2 regions of the Actinotalea fermentans genome follow, and region 2 is predicted to be linked to the other one. Evidence: predicted binding sites of a transcription regulator. Region 2 holds the regulator's gene; the other holds the start of a gene.
The links. Region 2 encodes HspR, which represses chaperone genes until heat shock. Its sites were predicted from a motif close to AAGTTGAGTCNNNNNGACTCAACTT; they were not measured.

Region 1 (3,203 bases), on a different contig from region 2:
TGATCATGGACCCGGAGGGTCTGACGACCGGCTCGCTCGCGGGCGTCGCGCGCTGACGCAGACACGACGAAGGGGCCCGGTGGTCATCGACCACCGGGCCCCTTCGTCATGTCAGGCTCCGGTCAGGCGGGCGGCGGGGGCGGCGTCTGCTCCTGCGGCGGGGCCGGGGGAGCAGGGGGCGCGTCCGTCGCGGCTGGCGGGGCGGGCGGCGGTGCCACGGGCGGGGCCGGTGCGGCGACCGGCGGGGCCGGCGGGGCCGGAGCGGCCACCGGGGGAGCCGGGGCGGTCGGCGCGGTCGGCGCGTAGCCCTGGGCGGCGTCAGGCGTGAACGGCGCCGGCGCGTAGCCCGCAGCGGCCGGCTGGGCGACGGCGTTCTTCCGCGAGCGGAGCACGAGGAAGACGATCAGGGCCGCGGCCACCAGGACCGCCGCACCGATGCCGATGAGCAGCGGGAGCGGGAGGCTGGAGCCGCCGCCGCCCTCGATCGCGCTGCCGCGCGCGCTGATCTCGTTCGCCTCGCCGTACTGCGGGGTCCACGTGACGGTGTTGCCCTCGAGCTCGCCGTTGTGCTCGCTGACCTTGCCGGGGAAGGTGATCGAGATCTGGATGTCGAAGCCCTCCATGAGGCTCGACATCATCTCGTCGCCCTCGGCGCCGCCGGTGCCCAGGGCGTCCTCGCTGAGGTCCATCGTCCCGGAGACGACGAACTCGTCGCCCTCGCGGACGATGCTCAGCTCGCCGTCCGTGGCGCCGCCGAAGCTGTCGAGGGGCTCGCCCTCGAACGTCATCTTCTGGCCGATGTACTCGCCGTCGTCGTAGGGCTCGGTGCCCGTGATGGTGCCCTCGTCCATGTCGAAGGACTCGCCGGCCATCTGCTCGGCGAGCGACTCCGCGTCCTGGCCGGACATCTCTGCCAGGGCGGAGGACACCGCGAAGACCATCGTGCCGTCGACGGTGTCGTCGGACTGGAGGTCGAGCTGCATGTCCATCTTCACGCAGCCGGCCAGGCTGACTGCGACGAGAGTGGTGAGCGCGGTGGCGCCCAGGATTCGACGTGTTCGCATGCGCAGACCTTCCCACAGCGCGTGCGCGCCCGGGGAGGGTACGCGTCGATCTGGACGTGTTCGTGCCCGGGGTGCTCGCCGTCTCCGCGCTCGCCGGAGGAGACTTGAGTGACGTAGACTCAACTTAGCGTCATCGCTCTCGCTCAACCGATCGGGCATCGTCGTCGAGGAGGCACCGCCCGCATGGAACCGAAGTTCACGACCAAGTCGCAGGAGGCGATCGCCTCCGCGCTGCGCAGCGCGACCGCCTCGGGCAACCCCTCGCTCGAGCCGGTGCACCTGCTCGAGGCCCTGCTGGCGCAGGCTGGCGGCGTCGCCGGTGCGCTGCTCGACGCCGTCGGCGTGGACCGCGCGGCGCTCGGCCGACGGGTCGCGGCCGCCCGCGCGACGCTGCCGAGCGCCTCCGGCGGGTCCGTGGCGCAGCCGGCCCTGTCCCGCGCCACCTCCGCCGTCGTGACCGCCGCGAAGAGCGAGGCCGACGCGCTCGGCGACGAGTACGTCTCGGCAGAGCATCTGCTGCTCGGCATCGCGGCGGGGTCGTCGCCCGCCGCGGAGGCCCTGCGCGCCGTCGGCGCGGACCGGGACGCGCTCGCCGCCGCGCTGCCCGCGGTGCGCGGCTCGGCCCGCGTCACCTCGCCGGACCCCGAGGGCACGTTCAAGGCTCTCGAGCAGTACGGCGTCGACCTCACGGCCGCGGCGCGCGACGGCCGTCTGGACCCGGTCATCGGCCGGGACGCGGAGATCCGCCGGGTGGTCCAGGTGCTCTCACGCCGGACCAAGAACAACCCTGTCCTCATCGGCGAGCCGGGCGTGGGCAAGACGGCCGTCGTCGAGGGGCTCGCCCAGCGCATGGTCGCGGGCGACGTGCCCGAGTCCCTGCGGGGCAAGCGGCTCGTCGCGCTCGACCTCGCCTCGATGGTCGCGGGCGCCAAGTACCGCGGCGAGTTCGAGGAGCGGCTCAAGGCCGTCCTCACCGAGATCAAGGACGCCGAGGGGCAGGTCGTCACGTTCATCGACGAGCTGCACACGGTGGTCGGCGCGGGCGCGGCCGAGGGCTCGATGGACGCCGGCAACATGCTCAAGCCGATGCTCGCCCGCGGCGAGCTGCGCCTCATCGGGGCGACCACGCTCGACGAGTTCCGGGAGCGGATCGAGAAGGACCCGGCGCTCGAGCGCCGCTTCCAGCAGGTCTACGTGGGCGAGCCGAGCGTCGAGGACACCGTCGCCATCCTGCGCGGGCTCAAGGAGCGGTACGAGGCGCACCACAAGGTCGGCATCTCCGACGCCGCGCTCGTCGCCGCCGCCACGCTCTCCGACCGGTACATCCCCGCGCGTCAGCTGCCCGACAAGGCCATCGACCTGGTCGACGAGGCCGCGTCGCGCCTGCGCATGGAGCTCGACTCCTCGCCGGTGGAGATCGACGCGCTCCGCCGCGCCGTCGACCGGCTGACCATGGAGGAGTCCTACCTGTCCGAGGCGGAGGACGCCGCCGACCCGGCGTCGGCGGACCGGCTCGAGCGCCTGCGCGCCGAGCTCGCGGACAAGCGCGAGGAGCTCGCCGCGCTCACGGCCCGGTGGGAGCGCGAGAAGGCGGGCCAGAACCGCGTCGGCGACCTGCGGGTACGCCTGGACGGGCTCAAGGTGCAGGCCGAGCGGCTCCAGCGCGAGGGCGATCTCGACGCGGCGTCGCGCCTGCTCTACGGCGAGATCCCCGCGATCCAGAAGGAGATCGCCGAGGCGGAGGCCGCCGAGCAGCGCGCCCCGGGCGAGGGCGTCCCGCGCGAGACGCCGATGATCGCCGAGCGCGTCGGCACGGACGAGATCGCCGAGGTCGTGTCCGCCTGGACGGGCATCCCGACCGGCCGTCTGCTCGAGGGCGAGACCGCGAAGCTCCTGCGCATGGAGGACGTCATCGGCGAGCGGCTCATCGGTCAGCGCCGCGCCGTGACCTCGGTGTCCGACGCCGTCCGCCGGGCCCGCGCAGGCATCTCCGACCCCGACCGGCCCACGGGCTCGTTCCTGTTCCTGGGGCCGACGGGCGTCGGCAAGACCGAGCTCGCCAAGTCCCTCGCGGACTTCCTGTTCGACGACGAGCGCGCGATGGTGCGGATCGACATGAGCGAGTACGGCGAGAAGCAC
Region 2 (3,203 bases):
GCCAGCACGGCGAGCTGGCCGACGGCCCGTTCGCGTCGATCGCCGAGAAGCTCGAGACGACGCTCGGCCGGTTCGGCTGGGAGCGCTACGGCGCGGCCGGCGAGGCGTTCGACCCGACGGTCCACGAGGCGCTCATGCACGCCGAGTCCGCCGAGGTCGACGAGCCGACCGTGACCCAGGTGCTCCAGCCGGGCCACCGGGTGGGCGAGCGGATCGTCCGCGCGGCCCGCGTCGCGGTCACCGCTCCCCTGGGCTGAACGGAAGGGAGGTGGCGGGATGACCGGCCAGGACTGGTTCGAGAAGGACTTCTACGCCACCCTCGGCGTGCCCAAGAACGCCGACGCGGCGGCGATCAAGAAGGCGTACCGCAAGCTCGCGCGCGAGCTGCACCCCGACACGAACCCCGACGCCGCGGCGGAGGACCGGTTCAAGGAGGTCGGGGAGGCGTACGCCGTCCTGTCCGACCCCGAGCAGCGCCAGCAGTACGACGCGATCCGGGCGATGGCCGGCGGCGGAGCCCGCTTCTCCGCCGGCCCCGGCGGCCCGGGCGGCGCCGGGTTCGAGGACATCCTCGGGGGTCTCTTCGGCGGCGGTGCGCCCGGGGGCGCCGGCCCGCGCGTGCGGTACCAGAGCACGGGCGGCGGTGGCGGGGGCTTCGAGGACATCCTCGGCGGCCTCTTCGGCGGGGGCGGGTTCCGCGCCCCGCGCGGGCCCCAGCGCGGCCACGACGTCGAGGCGTCGACGACGCTGCCCTTCCGGCACGCCGTCGACGGGTCCACCGTGACGCTGTCCGTCGAGGGCCGGCGGGTCACCGCCCGCATCCCCGCGGGCGTGCGGGACGGCCAGCGCATCCGCCTGCGCGGCAAGGGCCGGCCCGGTGAGAACGGCGGCCCCGCGGGCGACCTCGTCATCGCCGTGCACGTGGAGCCGCACCCGGTCTTCTCGCTCGACGGCCGCGACCTGCGGATCACCGTCCCGGTCACCTTCGCGGAGGCGGCGCTCGGCGCGGACGTCGACGTGCCCACGCTCGACGGCGGGACCGTGCGCGTGAAGGTGCCGGCGGGGACGCCGTCGGGCCGCACCCTGCGCGTGCGCGGGCGCGGCGTGAAGGCGACGGGCGCGAGCGCCGGCGGCGAGCAGGCCGACGGGGACCTCCTGGTCACCGTGCAGGTCGCGGTCCCGCAGCGGCTGTCCGCCAAGGCGCGCGAGGCCGTGCGCGCGTTCGACGAGGCCACGAGCGACGGCGACGTGCGGGCCGACCTGCGGGCGAGGGCCGCGCAGTGAGCGGGCACCGATGAGCGGGTACCTGCCGGGGCACCTGACGCCGGACACCCCGGTCTACGTCATCTCCGTGGCCGCGGAGCTCGCCGGGATGCACCCGCAGACGCTCCGGCAGTACGACCGCCTGGGACTGGTCTCCCCCGGCCGGGCCCCCGGGCGCGGACGGCGGTACTCGCTGCGCGACATCGCGACCCTGCGCGAGGTCCAGCGGCTCTCCCAGGAGGAGGGCATCAACCTCGCGGGCATCAAGCGGATCCTCGCCCTCGAGGACCGCGTGCGCCGCCTGGAGACCCAGGTCGAGGCGCTGCGCGCGGCGGCCGACCCCGGGCACCGGGTGTTCGCGGCCGGCCCGCAGGGCGACGTCGTCGCCGTGCCGCGCGGGCATCGCCCGGCGCGCGTGACGGGCTCGGGCGCCCTCGTCATCTGGCGCCCCCCGCGCCCCTGACCCGCCCAGGGCGGTGCACCGAACCGCCCGTGCGCGGGGCGGCGCGGCGCTAGCGTGAGCGGGTCGAAAGGTCCGCCATGACCGCCGCCCCGCCCGCACCCGCGACCCCGCCGGCCGCCGCGTCGCCCGCGCCGTCGAAGCGCCGCAGCGCCCGGCCCTCGCCGGCCGCCCGCCGGTTCGGCTACGCGCTGGCCGCCCTCGTCAACGTGGCCTTCTGGGTGGTGCTCCACGTGTGGCCGGGCTGGCAGGAGGCGTCCTTCCTCACCGCCGAGACCACCGACGTCCTGCCCTGGGTGGACGCCCAGATCGCGGTCACGATCGCCGCGAACGCCGTCTGGCTCGTCGCCGACCCGCGCTGGCTGCGCGCCCTGGGCGAGGCGGTCACCGCGGCCGTGGGCCTGGCCGCGGTCGCCCGGATCCTCAGCGTCTTCCCGTTCTCCTTCGACGACGACGGCGTGCCCTGGGACCAGCTCGTCCGGGTCGCGCTCGTCGTGGCGCTCGTCGGCACCGCGATCGGCGTGCTCGCGAACGTCGTCACCTTCGTCCGGGCCCTTCGCGCCGACGACGCCCGGCCGGCCTGAGCGCCGCCGTCGGGCACCCGTCGGACCCCTCCCACGCGGGCGCCGGAAAAGCCAGGAGCGCGGCCCTCGAGAGGGCCGCGCTCCTGGTGGCGGGGGGGATGCTGAAGTCGGTGGGGGCGCCTACCGGCGCAGGTGGTGGAGCAGGTCCACGGCGGCGTCGTGCGTCTCGGGCAGAGGCTCGATCCAGATCCGCGGCGGGGTGCGCACGAGGTCGGTGATGTGCAGCGCCTCGGCGTGCTCGTTCACCTGGTCGCGCATGCGGCGGACGGTCTCGCCCAGGTCGTAGTCGCGCGCCACGAGGACGGCGAACGCGCCGCCGCCGAGGGCCGCCATCGGGTGGCCGGGGGCGAGCGCCGCGGTGAGGGCCCGGCCCATCGCGGCCGAGCGCGCCATCCGGCGCCACGGGGCGATCTCGCCGGCGGCCACGTCCACGAGGACGAGGCAGTGGGTGACGAACGCGTGGTGCGCGTGCTTGCGCGCGGCGCCGTACGTCTCGCCGAGGCGGACGGAGAGGTACTCGAGCGTCGGCAGGCCCGACTCGGGGTCGATGCAGGACGCCTGGACCGGGGAGGCCTCGAGCGAGCTCGCCCAGCCCTCGCACAGGGACCGGACGACCTCGAGGCTCGGGTCGCGGCCGACGAGGCGGTACAGCACGCCGACGTCGTCGAGGGTCTCGGCGACGCCCACGCCCGCGGCGCCACGGACCTGACCGAGGCGGTAGGCGGCAGCGGCAGGAGACGAGCCGGCGGCCAGCGCCTCGGTCAGGGCGTCGACGGCGGGGTGGTACCAGTCACCAGGACGCAGCCACACCGTCTCGACGGTCTCCAGGCGCCACTGCTCGCGGAGCACAGCGGCCCACGCGTCGCGGATCTGCTCGGTGGCGGTCACGCCGGATG

Region 1: the regulator HspR is predicted to act here: its motif matches at 1,166-1,190, upstream of clpB (ATP-dependent chaperone ClpB).

What each region holds. Positions count from the first base shown of each region.
Region 1 covers NZ_BJYK01000006.1:127,811-131,013, reverse strand. The annotation lists gene AFE02nite_RS10695 (septum formation family protein) at 1-56, shown strand, start outside; gene AFE02nite_RS10690 (LppM family (lipo)protein) at 123-1,064, opposite strand; gene clpB (ATP-dependent chaperone ClpB) at 1,248-3,203, shown strand, end outside.
Region 2 covers NZ_BJYK01000009.1:543,612-546,814, reverse strand. The annotation lists gene grpE (nucleotide exchange factor GrpE) at 1-257, shown strand, start outside; gene AFE02nite_RS14590 (DnaJ C-terminal domain-containing protein) at 277-1,284, shown strand; gene AFE02nite_RS14585 (heat shock protein transcriptional repressor HspR) at 1,295-1,726, shown strand; gene AFE02nite_RS14580 (hypothetical protein) at 1,804-2,307, shown strand; gene AFE02nite_RS14575 (hypothetical protein) at 2,428-3,195, opposite strand.